DNA from 2 places in the Shimazuella sp. NTD250 genome. Region 1 is predicted to be linked to the other one. Evidence: a T-box and tRNA genes for the amino acid it is inferred to sense, from the RefSeq annotation. Region 1 holds a T-box; the other holds one or more tRNA genes.
What was found. A T-box is a leader RNA that pairs with one kind of tRNA and senses whether it is charged. The one in region 1 lies ahead of thrS (threonine--tRNA ligase), so its partner is inferred to be a tRNA-Thr.
Positions count from the first base shown of each region.

Region 1 (7,538 bases):
TATATCCGAGTTTTTCATCTCGATCATCCAAATTCACACGAATACCTGCATCTTTTAGCTGTTTTGTCACTTCTTCTGCGTAATCGATGTAATTTGCAGATACAGGAAGTACTTTCGCTTGTACAGGAGATAGCCAGAGTGGGAAGTCTCCCATGTGATACTCCGTCAAAAATGCGACAAAACGTTCCATTGTACCAACTACACCACGGTGAATGACAACTGGGCGATGTGCTTGTCCGTCTTTTCCGATGTATTCCAATTCAAATTTATTTGGGAGGTGGAAGTCCAATTGTACAGTAGATAGCGTCTCATCTTTCCCTAATGCTGTTTGGACTTGGACATCGAGTTTTGGCCCATAAAATGCCGCTTCTCCCTCTGCCTCCACATATGGCAAGCCCATTTCATCCATCGTTTCTTTTAACATAGATTGGGATACATTCCACATCTCATCGTTATCGATATATTTTTCTTTATTTTTTGGATCACGATAAGACAGACGGAAGAAGTAGTCTTTGATCCCAAACACACGATATACTTCAAGGATCAATTCCACTACTCGTTTGAACTCGGATTTGATCTGTTCTGGTAAGCAGAAAATATGTGCATCATTTAAGGTCATCGAGCGCACACGTTGCAATCCTGAAAGAGCTCCTGACATTTCATAGCGGTGCATGGTACCCAGTTCTGCGACACGAAGCGGCAGGTTGCGATAGCTTCGCATTTCGCTTTTATAGACCATCATATGGTGTGGACAGTTCATCGGACGCAATACCAATTCTTCGTTATCAATTTTCATCGCTGGATACATATCTTCTTGATAATGATCCCAGTGCCCGGAAATTTTATATAGTTCTACATTCGCTAAATGAGGGGTGTACACATGGTCATATCCAAGACTTTCTTCTAAGTCAACGATATACCGCTCGATCTCCCGGCGGATTTTCGCTCCATTTGGCAACCAAAGCGGCAAGCCTTGGCCGACTTCTGGAACAAGTGAAAAAATGCCAAGTTGACTATTTAATTTGCGGTGATCCCGTCGTTTTGCATCTTCCAAACGTTCGAGATAGGCATCTAATTCGGATTGTTTCTCCCATGCGGTTCCATAAATTCGTTGCAGCATTTGATTATCGGAGCTGCCTCTCCAGTAAGCACCCGCAATACTGAGCAATTTAAATGCTTTCAGTCGTCCTGTAGAAGGAACATGCGGTCCACGACAGAGGTCAAAAAACTCCCCTTGTTCATAGATGGTAATCTCCGCATCTTCTGGTAAATCGCGAATCAACTCTAGCTTGAGATGATCATGAATCTCCTCATACTTGCGAATTGCTTCTTCCCTTGATACTACTTTCCGCACAAATGGAAAGTTTTCTTTTACAATCTTTTTCATTTCTGCTTCTATTTTGGGTAAGTCTTCAGGAGTTAAATTCTGAGACAGATCAATATCATAGTAAAATCCATCTTCAATGACTGGTCCAATTCCCAATTTTACATCTGGATACAAACGCCTTAACGCTTGTGCCATCAAATGAACGGTACTATGACGATATACGTCCAATCCTTCTTTATCGTCCAAAGTTAATATTTTCACATCTGCTCCATCTGGTACTTCTCTGCTTAAATCTACTACTTGACCATCGATCATACCAGCGATCGCTTTTTTTTGTAGACCTTTACTAATAGAAACAGCAACGTCATTTACCGTAACTTTTTCTTCATACGTTTTTTCTGATCCGTCAGGCAATTTAACCAACATCTGCATTTCACTCCTCTTCAACATAAAAAAACGCCGCATCCCAAAAGGGACGAGCGTTTGATCTCGTGGTTCCACCCTAATTCAACTTATCCAAAAATAAGTCCTCATAAGACACATGTAACGGTGTGTAACCGGAGATAGATACTCTATTTTCCCTATCCCAGCTCCAAGGTGGTACTGTTTTATCAAGTGGGTGAAGGGGTTTTCAGCCGACGGCCCCTCTCTCTTATCACCATTGACAAAAAGCATATCCTTATCAACGCAAAATCAAAAAGTTGTTTGCATTATACCGAATGTTTTAATCACAAGTCAAGCGTTTCCACTGTACCACAGGAAGTACAACCATTACATTTCACTATTCGAGACTCAAAAATTTGCGATAAGGTATGAATAATGTTTTCCTCAGGAAATTTGGTATGCAAAATAATCTTTTCTGGTGCAATTGTGAGCAGTGTACTGACAATTAAATCCTCATGTGAGAAAGAATGTTCTACAATCTCTTGCAAAGTTCCACCATCGTTTAATTGCAAAGGTTTGCCCTGCTCATCAAGTAGCTCAAATTGTTTCACACCCCGATGCATGAGATGCACCAGATCGATCTTGGAACCTTGAACCGAGACAAAATATTTCAAGAGGGAAATAAAATCTTGATATTCTTGATCCAATAAAAATTGGTCTACTGCGTCATGGACACACTTGGCCAAAGCTTTACGATAGTGTTCAAGTCGAAAGTGAACATATCCATCGATAGCCAGCAATTTTGATTCGCGAAGAAAATGGAAAATCGGCTTCCCTAAACGGTCCGAGCGTTTGTTATAAGGAGTCCGGAAATAAGTATGTGTGTTTTTTTGAAATAGTCGATTGGTATGTACTTTAATTTGCTCTATTTCTCGGTCGTAGTATTGCGGATAATGTTTTTGGATTGCATCTTCGATTAAATTTTCTTCAAAATATGTACAGATGTACCGTGCTATTTCTTCACTGATCGCCCGTCTTATTTCTCTCTCTTGTGATCTCCGTTTTAACTTACATTGAATGGTGTAAAAATAACGGTCTGAAATACTAACTTCTTGTATTTCACAAAGCACATCTAATTTTTCCATTCTTTGAGGTAACTGCATGAGATGATGAAACAAACCAGTCGTTTGATAAGCATTTGCTTGAGGTATGCTGATGGTAAAATCCATCTTCGCACCCCTTTCTGTCTGGTGTATCCTGCTTTAGTATATGGGAAACATTTAGCAGGTATACATCGGTTAAGAAAACTTGCCGGTTGGCAAGCCTTTCAAGGCGCAGACAGAGCTTAGTTGCACTTATGTACCTCAGACTAGAGCACAAGTCTCACTACGTCGCTATGCTCCTAGTCTCGCTTTGCAGAAAAGATAAAATTATACTTCTTTATCTACAAGCACTAAGATGCAAATCAACCAACCAGATACATTTTACCTAGTAAATAAACATAACCAACACATGCAATAACTAAAGTGGCACGGCCTAGTACTTTATCCGTTTCCCTTCCAGTACGTACTTTTAATCCAATCTGTTTCATGCCAATTTTTTTGGGATATGGCCATAAAAATGGCACTCCTGCTACTGTAAATGCATCTGCGAGCAAATGCGAAAAGTATCCAGCGGCTACAGCGTAAAGATAATCCGGCAATGCTAAATGAATAACCCATAAGACATATGCCATCCCAACAAAAGAGTGCGTTACGCTTCGATGCGGAACATACGCAACCCCTGCGCAATAAATTCCAGACAATAGTACCCACAAAGGCAAGTGTGCAAAATACCAAAATAGACAGATCAATACGCCCACACTCGCTAGTGCTAATGACCTCCATTTGCGATTAAGCGAAGAAAATAGCCATTTGTTAATCTTGCTTCCATCTTCATCGATATCCGGTAACATCGATGCCATCGTTGCGATTGCTACGGTTAAGGTTAAATTCAAAAAGTTATTACTGGTGACAAATCCAACTGCTACTCCAGTTGCTAAGCCAACTCTAAGATGTGTTTTCCCCTGCATGATGCCATTCCTTTTATGTATAATTTATGAACTATTCTTATGATAGTACACTTTTCTTAAAGATAAAAGCTCAAGTATTATGAATAAACTATCGGCTTTAAAAATGGGATTGGTCAGAAGAAGATCAATTAGAAAAAGGTAGATATATTTGGCTCGTGACAAGTTATCTCGCGAACGAATTTTAACATAGAATTGATCGATGAGATTACAAGTTTTCCATAAGTAAACTTGGTGCTCATCTCCAAGTAAATGCCATGAAAAATAGAAATAGAGGTGATGGTTTCCCATCACCTCTTCTTTATACTATTCACATCTGCGAAATACATTCGGGAGGCGACGGCTGGCTGCCGTCGCCTGTTCTATCTTTGCCGAAGACGATATATAGTAATTTCAAACTAAAAAAGACCTCTTGGAGAGTAGCTATCCAAGAGGTAAGATATAGATTTAATTTTGCATAACAAAATCTTTATCCACTTGCTCTGTGCCATCAAATACATGCAAAGTCTCGTAGCGTGTATTGCGCTGTGCTGGAATTTTTCCAGCTTCTCGAATCAGTTGCAAACAGAGGTTTATATTTACTTTATAGGTAGTACCCGCAGCGGACACAACATTTTCTTCCATCATCGTACTTCCAAAATCGTTACATCCATACTGCAAAGAGAGCTTTCCGATCTCAGGACCCATCGTTACCCAAGAAGATTGGAAATTAGGTACATTATCAAGCATCAGACGCGCAATAGCGACTGCTTTTAAGTATTCTCTCGGAGAGAGTTTTTCTCGCTTCATATTGGTGTTATCTGGTTGGAATGTCCAGACGATAAACGCAAGAAATCCTTTGGTTTCATCTTGTGCTTCTCGAATCCGCAAGAGGTGAAGCACACGCTCTTCGATACTTTCTCCAAAACCAATTACCATCGTTGCGGTAGTCTTCATTCCCACTCGATGAGCGGTCTGCATCACATCCATCCAATCGCGCCACGAGCCTTTTAATCTGCTGATTTTGCGACGTGTCCTGTCATCTAATATTTCTGCTCCACCACCTGGCAAAGAATCCAATCCTGCGGCGTGAAGTTCTCGAATGACTTCTTCCAATGGCAATCCAGATACTTCTTGCATCTTCATGATCTCAGCAGGCGAGAAAGAGTGCATGGTGATATCAGGAAAGTGTTGCTTAATTTTCTTGAGTAAATCCGTATAGTAAGAAAAAGGCAGATTTGGATTTGTTCCACCTTGCATTAAGATTTCTGTCCCACCGACGTCTTGTGTCTCTTTTATTTTTTGTAAAATCGTTTCATCTGGAAGCACATAACCCTCATCCGAGTCCGGAGAACGATAAAAAGCACAAAAACGACAGTAAGTGTCGCACACATTGGTATAGTTTATATTTCTACCCACTACAAATGTAGTTATTGGTTCAGGATGCAGCTTTTCCATTACTTCATTTGCAGCTGCCCCTATTTTTTCTACTTCATCACTTTCCCATAAGGCAATTCCATCTTCTAGACTGAGTCGTTCGCCATTTCGTACACGGTTTAGTATATTGTCAATGCTCAACATAAACACTCCCAAGCCTTTCTTTGTAAGTGATTCTTTTTCATTTTAGCATAAGGAACCATAAAATAATTGACAATGATTCTCATTATTGATAGGTTTTTATTGGAACATCATGTAGGGAGGCGACCACGATTCCGCTTTATACCGAAAACATCTCTGTCCAATACCAAAGCAATTTAGTAGTCGATCAATTAAATTTACACATTCCGATAGAAAAAATCACTGCTATCATCGGGGCAAATGGATGTGGCAAATCTACCATATTGAAAACTTTGGCTCGTATTTTAGAACCTACTGCTGGTGCAGTTTTTTTAGACGGAAAACAAATTCACAAAGAACCTACAAAACAAATAGCCAAACAATTAGCCATTCTTCCTCAGCTTCCAGAGGCTCCAGAGGGCACCACCGTCAAAGAATTGGTTTCATTTGGCAGATTTCCCCACCGTAAAGGATTTGGATATCTGAGTAAACACGATCAACAAATAATAGAAGACACATTGCACAAAACACATTTGATCGATTTTAAAGATAAACCCATACATCAATTATCTGGAGGCCAGAGACAACGCGCTTGGATCGCAATGGCTATCACCCAAGAAACACCTTATCTCTTACTAGATGAGCCAACCACTTATCTGGATATCGCTCACCAATTAGAAGTACTCTCCTTAATTCAACAATTAAATAGAGAAGAAAAACGAACGATCATCATGGTAGTACATGATCTCAATCATGCAGCACGCTATGCTGACCACATCGTCGCTGTACAGAAAGGAAAAATTTATACGGAAGGCAATCCTTCTGATGTACTTACACACGAAATGTTAAAAGATGTCTTCCAAGTAAAAGCAAATATCATCATAGAACCTCATACTGGATTACCAACTTGTATTCCATATGAGAAAATATAAAAAGTGGCGAAGTTTATCTTGCCGCTTTTTTTATAACATTTTTTAAACTTGTGAAGGGGTTATTCTAAATGCAAGAAAAGATATTACTGATAGAAGATGAAGCTAGTATTTCAGAAGTATGCAAGCGGTACTTAGAGCGAGATGGTTACATCGTTCGAACTGCTGAAAATGGAATCGAAGGCTACCATTTATTTGAAGAAGATCAACCCGATTTGGTTATTCTTGATCTGATGCTACCACAAAAAGACGGTTGGAAAATATGTGAAGAAATTCGTCAAAATTCCGATATCCCGATTATTATGTTAACAGCACTCGGTGCAGAACGAGATCGAATTTTAGGTTTAACCCTTGGAGCGGATGATTATATAACCAAACCATTTTCCCCCAGAGAACTAGTCTTGCGCGTACAAATCATTTTACGACGTATGCGAAATACAAATACGGTAACAAGTCCTAATGAAAACGGTTTACTGGAATTTGGAGATTTAAAAATTAATCCTATTACCAGAAGTGTTTATACCAATGAAGAATCTGTAGAATTGACCGTTAAAGAGTTTGAAGTCCTTCATTTAATGGCACGACACCCCAAACAAGTTTTTTCTCGAATGCAATTATTGGATTTGATTTGGGGATATCATCATGAATCTGATGCCAATGTTGTCACTGTACTCGTAAGTCGTCTCAGAGAAAAACTTGAAGGAAAAAAAATCAAATCGAAATGGATTCAAACCGTATGGGGAATTGGTTATCGATTTGCCCCTAATGGAGGAGATGATTCATGAAGCTACGTGATCAATTACTTTTAATCAATTTATCTAGTCATGTTATTTTGGTCGCTGCTTTGTTAATCAGTTATCATCAAATGTTGTTAACCTTTCAACAAACTCAGATTTTAACGATTATCTGTCTCGGAGCAGCGATTTTATCCATGCTGGTGTACTGTCTCATGACTTTGCCAATTATCCAATCTATTCAGAATGTCATGTTAGTAACCAAACAGATCGGACAAAAGAATTTCCAAGTGAACCAGTCTGTCATTAATGGGCCGAAAGAATTCAAAGAATTAGGGGTAGCTGTACATCAAATGGGGATTGAGCTGGCAGCCAATTTCAAAAAATTAGAAGATGGAGAACTCGCTCGAAAAGAATTAATCGCTAATGTCTCTCATGATTTAAGAACCCCTATTGCGGCAATCCAATCTATGTTAGAAGCATTACAAGATGATGTAATCGAAGACAATGAGACTCAAAAAAGATACATCAAAACGAGTCTACACGAAATAAACCAATTG
Region 1 is NZ_JCAJZS010000009.1:124,389-131,926, reverse strand. Features, by position in the region: gene thrS (threonine--tRNA ligase) at 1-1,759, opposite strand, end outside; T-box leader at 1,796-2,022, opposite strand; gene ytxC (sporulation protein YtxC) at 2,056-2,940, opposite strand; gene AC5WOF_RS18370 (metal-dependent hydrolase) at 3,177-3,782, opposite strand; gene mqnC (cyclic dehypoxanthinyl futalosine synthase) at 4,227-5,339, opposite strand; gene AC5WOF_RS18360 (ABC transporter ATP-binding protein) at 5,438-6,247, shown strand; gene AC5WOF_RS18355 (response regulator transcription factor) at 6,316-7,029, shown strand; gene AC5WOF_RS18350 (sensor histidine kinase) at 7,026-7,538, shown strand, end outside.

Region 2 (7,538 bases), on a different contig from region 1:
CATCTTCTGCTAAACCTTCTGGCATTACTTTAAGAGCCTCAGCAACACTACCTGCTTTATATGGTTCTGTTGCATACCTGCCTTTGCCCTTATCCTCTAAAATATTCCGCAGAATTGGTGAAGGAGTTGGGGGGACAAACTCTTGCTCATATATCTGTTTTTCCTCGCTTACATTATCACGTGTATCTGTCTTTTTTTCACTTACATTCTCTACTTCATTACCTGTAACTTGTTGTATTTTTTCAATAACCAATGAGCATCCAGTTATGGTCACTAATAAAAAACAAGCTAAAAGGGAAAGTTTAACAAATTTCATAATGCCTCCTACCACCCTACAGTGCTTCTCTAAGCTTACTGGATCACTTGCGCTTTGACAACCATCCTTAGCGTGATTACCTGTTATGGTCACATTTTTGCGCGAAAGAGCAACATGCCTTATAATGAGAAAAACTAACAAATAGAATGTGTGATGACCAAATGGATAAAAGGAAAATACGTGTTGTAGTAGGAATGTCAGGAGGAGTAGATTCTTCTGTGACAGCATACCTGCTCAAACAACAAGGATATGATGTCGTCGGTTTGTTTATGAAAAACTGGGACGACACAGACGAATTTGGTCACTGTACTGCTACAGAGGATTTCGAAGATGTACGCAGAGTGGCTACTCAAATCGGAATCCCTTATTACTCCGTTAATTTCGAGAAAGAGTACGCAGATAAAGTATTCCAATATTTTCTCGATGAATATAAAGCAGGCAGAACACCTAACCCAGATGTGATGTGTAATCGAGAAATCAAATTTGGCGATTTTCAAGAAAAAGCAAAGCAGTTAGGCGCAGATTACATCGCAACTGGACACTATGCAAGGGTAGAACATAGTGAACAAGGCTCTACTTTATTACGAGGTATAGACCCTACAAAAGATCAATCATATTTTTTATATGCGGTGCATCGTGCACAGCTCGATCACGTTCTTTTCCCAATAGGACACTTACAAAAAGCAGAAGTTCGAAAAATAGCAGAAGAGGCCGGATTAGCAACTGCTAAGAAAAAAGATAGTACAGGCATTTGTTTTATTGGAGAAAAGAACTTTCGACAATTCCTCAGCCAATACTTGCCTGCAAAACCCGGGGAAATCCACACTATGGATGGCAAACGAATTGGAGAACACGATGGATTGATGTACTATACGCTCGGACAACGTCAAGGACTTCGTATCGGAGGATCAGAAACGGGTACAGGGGAACCATGGTTTGTAGCAAAAAAAGACGTTAAAAACAACATTCTATATGTTGCCCAAGGACACAATAATGAAGCGCTGTTTTCCGCAGGGCTTACCGCCAGCCATCTCAACTGGTTACAAGCAGAACAGCCGCAAGAACCCTTCACCTGTACAGCGAAGTTTCGCTACCGCCAAGTAGATGTACCTGTGACCGTCACCCCAAACAGTGACGGCACTGTCACCGTACACTATGCCGAAAAAGAGCGGGCCGTGACACCCGGACAATCTGTTGTCTTTTACGACAAAGAACGATGCCTTGGCGGTGGAATTATCGAGAAAACATTTTAACAGAGGTCACTCCTCTGTTTTTTTGTGTCTATTTGCCGGAAACGAAATTATCGCAATATAAGTCTTTTTTACAAATAATTTAGGACTTATCAAATACAAAAATTATGTATATGAAAAATTGAAATATATAAATAATAAAAAATTGAATTTAATAATAAATAAAATTATATTTATGATGAGTCCAATTTTTTATTGGTCTAACACAGACAACAAGGGTGTGGAAACATGAGCTTTCTCTCAAATATTATTCATTTTTTGGTGGCTTATCGATTTTTTTTACTTTTTGGATTTATCTTCGTCGGGATAGTACTTCCCTTATTATTTAAATACTCCAAGCGGGGCACTGTTGGAGTCGTCATTTCTGTTCTATTTTTCTTAATTGGTATTGTAAATGTGATCTGGGGAACCGATTTAAATAATGTATTTTTGAATAAAAATGGGAAAATAGCTGAGGCAGTGGTAACTAAAACAGAAATGACAAATAGTACTTACAATGATATTCCAATTGAACGTTATTACTTGTTGATTCTTACAACAGCAAATAAAACGATCCAAACAACATTTGAGAGCACAGCCTTTAACATTTATCCAGCCCCTGAGAATGGTTATATCTATCCCAACCAAGGTGAAAGATTTATGATCAAGTATATTCCCGGTGCAGAAGATAACTTTATTATTTTAACCAATATAAATTCGTCCTATAGTAAAAGATTGGCTTGTGATACTTACTTCAAAGAAATGGAAGATTCAAAAACAGAATATGAATTTAACCCATCCAATGCTACTTTTAAAAATAAATATTCAGCCACTTTGCGCAAGTACATTTCTAATAAATGTAATCTTGCAGAACAATATCAAAAAGAATGGGAAATTCTCCAAAGAAAATAACTCCTCTAGTGGACTGCATTTTCCCATTCTATTAAACTGAAAGAATGGATTCAAAATTTTATAGTAACTATATTTAACAACTTGCATGAAAGATCAAAAAAGATGAAAGCATGTGCTTTCATCTTTTTGTTTGGCGGGCCCTAGAGGAGTCGAACCCCTAACCTTCTGATCCGTAGTCAGACACTCTATCCAGTTGAGCTAAGAGCCCATATTCATTTTGCAAGACGTTATCATTCATTGTTGAAAAAATGGCGGGCCCTAGAGGAGTCGAACCCCTAACCTTCTGATCCGTAGTCAGACACTCTATCCAGTTGAGCTAAGAGCCCGTATTCATTTTGCAACAACGAAATCCATCATAACTCTTTCACACATAAAAGTCAAGCACTTTTTTGGTGCGGATGAGAGGATTTGAACCTCCACGGTCATCATGACCACAAGAACCTGAATCTTGCGCGTCTGCCAATTCCGCCACACCCGCATAAGCAAGCGGAATTATACAAAAAGTTTTTAATGGAGGCGGCACCCGGATTTGAACCGGGGGTAAAGGTTTTGCAGACCTCTGCCTTACCACTTGGCTATGCCGCCATAACACTCAATCTTGTGACACTTGAATATTCTAACATAATCCCACCAAAAGTCAATAATAAAATTTTGAACTCCACCCAAAGCCATGTTTAAACTTTTATTGTTCATCGCTGTATTATTTCGGATGAATGAGAAATCCTAAAACCTCAAACACTATAACAAAAAAGGATGTCCAGCATGATACCAATTGAATCTACCATCGAAGACAAACAAACACAATTCGCCAGTCTCTCTGATCAGTTGGAAGAGGAAGATTTCCACATAGGCGGCGGCTATGCATATGATCATGGTTATTTCGACAAACCATTGGACTGGGAAGAAGAACATGGAAACCGGTATTTTCTTCGCATTCCTGTATTTGCGGTGCGAGGTGATATCGGAGATCCAGATACTCTCGTTCGAATCGGAAAACCATTTGTAATCAAACATGAATTTCGCACAGATGAATCTAGTGATCCTACTGGGGATTCTGGTGTTTTTAGCGGAATGATGAATCAGTTTACAACTCCTATCCCAGCAGAAGATCATCCCATTGATCAAAAATGGATAGACAGGGCCAGAGAGATTGTGAATCGAGTGGAAGGGTTACACATATAAGTTGAAAACAATCCAACTATAAAAAAGCGCAAACCATTTTCTCTAGAGATAACTTCTCTAGAGGTTCGCCACAAAAGATATTACTTGTCACTAAGCTGTCTTTCATGCAGAAAAAAGCCACCCTGTCATCAAGAAGCAGAGTGGCTTTTTGTATTGGCAGGGGCGGTAGGAATTGAACCCACACTGGAGGTTTTGGAGACCTCTGTTCTACCATTAAACTACGCCCCTATAACATAGCCACCAACAATGGATTGGTGGCTATGATGATATGTGGTGCTGAAAGCAGGATTCGAACCCGCGACCTACTGATTACAAGTCAGTTGCTCTACCAGCTGAGCTATTTCAGCATATTCAAAAACATTCAAATGGTGGCTCGAGACGGAATCGAACCGCCGACACGAGGATTTTCAGTCCTCTGCTCTACCGACTGAGCTATCGAGCCATCTATGTATAAGATGGCGGAGAGAGAGGGATTCGAACCCTCGATACGCTTGTGACGTATACACGATTTCCAATCGTGCTCCTTCGGCCAGCTCGGACATCTCTCCAAAACACTTTGATTTTGTCAGGAACGAGATCTATCTTAACCTGTAATGAGGTTTGTTGTCAACTCTTTTTTTCATTTTATTTTAATGATGCTTCGAAAACGAATATTTATTAGTTATATAGCGGGGTGGAAGCATTTCCCACTACTTGCATCGCATTTATCTACATAATATTTTCATTTGCAAAAACATACATTCTATGTTACTATTTTTTTAGTATTCCAAACAGTGTACATATACCTAAAAGTTATCTAGCTTTCTTGTGTACGGTGTTACGCCGTATCTGCGTGTAAGATTCCCATACTTCATCCGGTCCCGCGTTACTATACTAGCCCTACCGTGGTGGGGGGTGATTGTGGCCGCCTAAGTAGGCGTAGCCGCTACCACAATCGACCCCCCACCACGGGGGCTAGCTCAGTGGCGTTACCAGATCAAGGTGTTTTCGTAGATAACTTTTTAAAACCTAGCTAATTCATTTGGCTAGGTTTTTTTGGTTCCTATATATAAAGCAGCAATTAGTCACCTGAACAAATTATCTCAAACTATTCCTAATACTGCGATTCAAATTTTTATATTTTTTTCAACAAAATCCCTGCTGGAAACAGGGATTTTGCGTATATTTAGTTCTCCCATTGAAATGTCTCATCAACAATAGAAATAAGCTGATTCAACCGCTGCGACAATTCTTCTTCATTCCTCCCTACAAAAGCAAATTGAGCGATGGAATCGACACTTAATTGCGCTTGATCATATGACTTTCCATCTTCTCCAGTAATTTGGGCCACTTTCACCCATTCTGGAAACAAGGTAGAGTTCACATGTAATAATCCATATTTAGTGTTCACCAATAACCATCCAGCTAAATGGGAGGGATTCATTTTCACTTCTTCCTTCAATACTGGACCTGGAAGTCCAACAGAAATTTGAGCATGAATATCAAACAATGACACATCGTATGCAAGTTTATGTGTGTCAGATACTTTTGCACCACCTGTCCTGCTGCCAATCTCCCCAAAAATAATTTGATCATTCGGAGTATGAAACCATTCCGCATGAAATGTGGTATTTGCTGGTGTGTCTAAAATCTCCAATACTTTTCTGGTTCCTGCGGAAAGTCGCCGGCTCAAAGGATTTTGAGGATGTAACATCGTACTTCCTAGATATGTCATCGAACTCGAAGCAAGTGGTGCATTGTAATATTTGGACACAGTAGTTAATTGAATGACCCCGTCTTCCACCCAACCATCAATATGAAAATATTCCCCATCAATATATTTCTCAACTAATACTTCCGAAAGTTGTTCGTTTGCTAAAAAATTTTCTAGTTCTTGCCGATGATGCAAAACATAAGTCGAAACTGAACCAAGACCGTCAATGGGTTTGACTACGATCGGATAATCATACTGATCGGCAAATCGGGAAATATCTAATCCGGTTTGTGCTAAGGTCATCTCTGCAACTGGAATATCATTCTCTCGTAATTTTTGCTTCATGATCCATTTGTTGCGAAATTCCATCGCACTTGCAACGCTTTGCCCTTGAATACCTAAATATTCTCTCAGTTTTGCTGCTCTTACTAGATCATATTCTTGTAAAGCGATAACGGAAGTAAAATGATAGGTCTGATGTAATTCAATGGCACGAAGAATAACTTGGTCGTTTGAAATATAATTTGGAAAAAATTCAATATGGTGATAATCCTTTCTATCAAACGTATGCTTAACATGATCAGAGGCCAAAACGACTAATTCTTCTGTTGTAGTGGAGAATACTTGTTTTAAGGGACAGGCGGTATAAGGTAGATTTTCAAGGATTAGTATGGTCATTCGTTCGTTTCTCCTTCTGATCTATTTCCAGCTGCCATCCATATTGTATTTGTGTCAAACCATTTCAGAACGTTTTGTAATCGTGTCCTTACTTCTTCTTCTGTTTCTCCAATTACTACAAAAGAAGCTACTGAATCACAACTATTTTTGGGATCACTGAAAGATGTCCCTTCTGGTACATCTTGTATATATTCATAAACCCAATCTGGCGGTTCACACTTAGGGAAAGATACCAATTCCCCCTCTTTTGACAACGCCTGCACTGAACCACTCAGTCGGGCGGGAGCTTGTCCGAGCAAATTTTGCCCAAAAGCAATACCAGCTTGCAACTCTGCAGATACAAGCAATAAATCTTTTCCATAAGCCACTTCCATTGTTTTTGATATACGTCCGCCGCCGGGTCGACATGCAATTTCAATAAAAATAATTTCTCCTGTCGAGGTTACCAAACATTCTCCATGAAATACTGCATGAGAAGGAAAATCCAATATTCGAATGACTTCTGCCATCGCTTCTTCTATTTGATTTTTATATGGATTATCATTGTGCATCATATAACTGCCAGAAATGAATGTTTGATTCTGATAATGAAACATTGGCTCTAAATATTTTGAAGCACATATCAACTTCAATTCATTATCCTCAATAACACCATCAATATGATATTCTTCTCCTTCAAAAAATTGTTCTGCGTCCATTTTGTGATGAAGACCACTCTTTGCAAACTCCAAAAGATCCGTCTCGTTGTGTAGTACAGTGATTCCTGTAGCTCCTGCACCATCAATCGGCTTCAAAATAATGGGATAGCCAACTTCATCAATAAAATGAAGGAGATCAAAGATATCTTCCACTTGTTTAAATATTGGAATACGGATTTTTTGACATTTCGCTCTCAGGGCTTCTTTCATTCTAATTTTATTGCGAAATTGTATTGCACTGTGTACCTTTTGACCATCAATTCCTAGATGTTCTCTTAATTCAGCTGCTCGAACCAAATCATACTCTGATACAGCAACAATATGTTCAAATTGGTATGTTGCATGCAAATCAATTGCACGCAAAGAAACAGCATCATTGTTATGAAAGCTAGTAAATTCTTCATAGTGTGCAAATGAATCTACAAAATATGGCTCCATTACTTTTTGATCGCTAATAAAAACAACCTTATTTGAAATTTCATTAAAATTATTATAAGTATTCCAAATATACGGAAATCTGTTTAAAATAAGAACACTCATTTAAACTACCCCTTTCTTAATATAAAGTTAATTATATATATTATTAACATATTGCACACTCTAATATATTGATATTTATTACTATTAAAAATAAATTTATGTAAAGAAGATATAAAAAAATCAAATCACAAGAAAATTTATCAAGAGAAGCTATTATGACCACTTCATTGACACCTACACAGGTAAAAAAGATGACATGAGTTTCCATATACCATTTTCTTGTTCATCCTATTTAGATCCACCCCAAACTATTGCGAATATATTTTCGGTTCATTCTTGACGGAATTCTC
Region 2 is NZ_JCAJZS010000001.1:591,148-598,685, forward strand. Features, by position in the region: gene AC5WOF_RS03185 (VWA domain-containing protein) at 1-316, opposite strand, end outside; gene mnmA (tRNA 2-thiouridine(34) synthase MnmA) at 478-1,569, shown strand; gene AC5WOF_RS03195 (hypothetical protein) at 1,795-2,457, shown strand; tRNA gene AC5WOF_RS03200 (tRNA-Arg) at 2,589-2,665, opposite strand; tRNA gene AC5WOF_RS03205 (tRNA-Arg) at 2,707-2,783, opposite strand; tRNA gene AC5WOF_RS03210 (tRNA-Leu) at 2,848-2,935, opposite strand; tRNA gene AC5WOF_RS03215 (tRNA-Cys) at 2,969-3,042, opposite strand; gene AC5WOF_RS03220 (YugN family protein) at 3,220-3,639, shown strand; tRNA gene AC5WOF_RS03225 (tRNA-Trp) at 3,794-3,867, opposite strand; tRNA gene AC5WOF_RS03230 (tRNA-Thr) at 3,911-3,986, opposite strand; tRNA gene AC5WOF_RS03235 (tRNA-Phe) at 4,006-4,081, opposite strand; tRNA gene AC5WOF_RS03240 (tRNA-Ser) at 4,096-4,187, opposite strand; gene AC5WOF_RS03245 (ATP-grasp domain-containing protein) at 4,805-6,010, opposite strand; gene AC5WOF_RS03250 (ATP-grasp domain-containing protein) at 6,007-7,248, opposite strand.
Region 2: it encodes a tRNA-Thr, which carries the amino acid that the T-box ahead of thrS (threonine--tRNA ligase) is inferred to sense. The anticodon was not compared.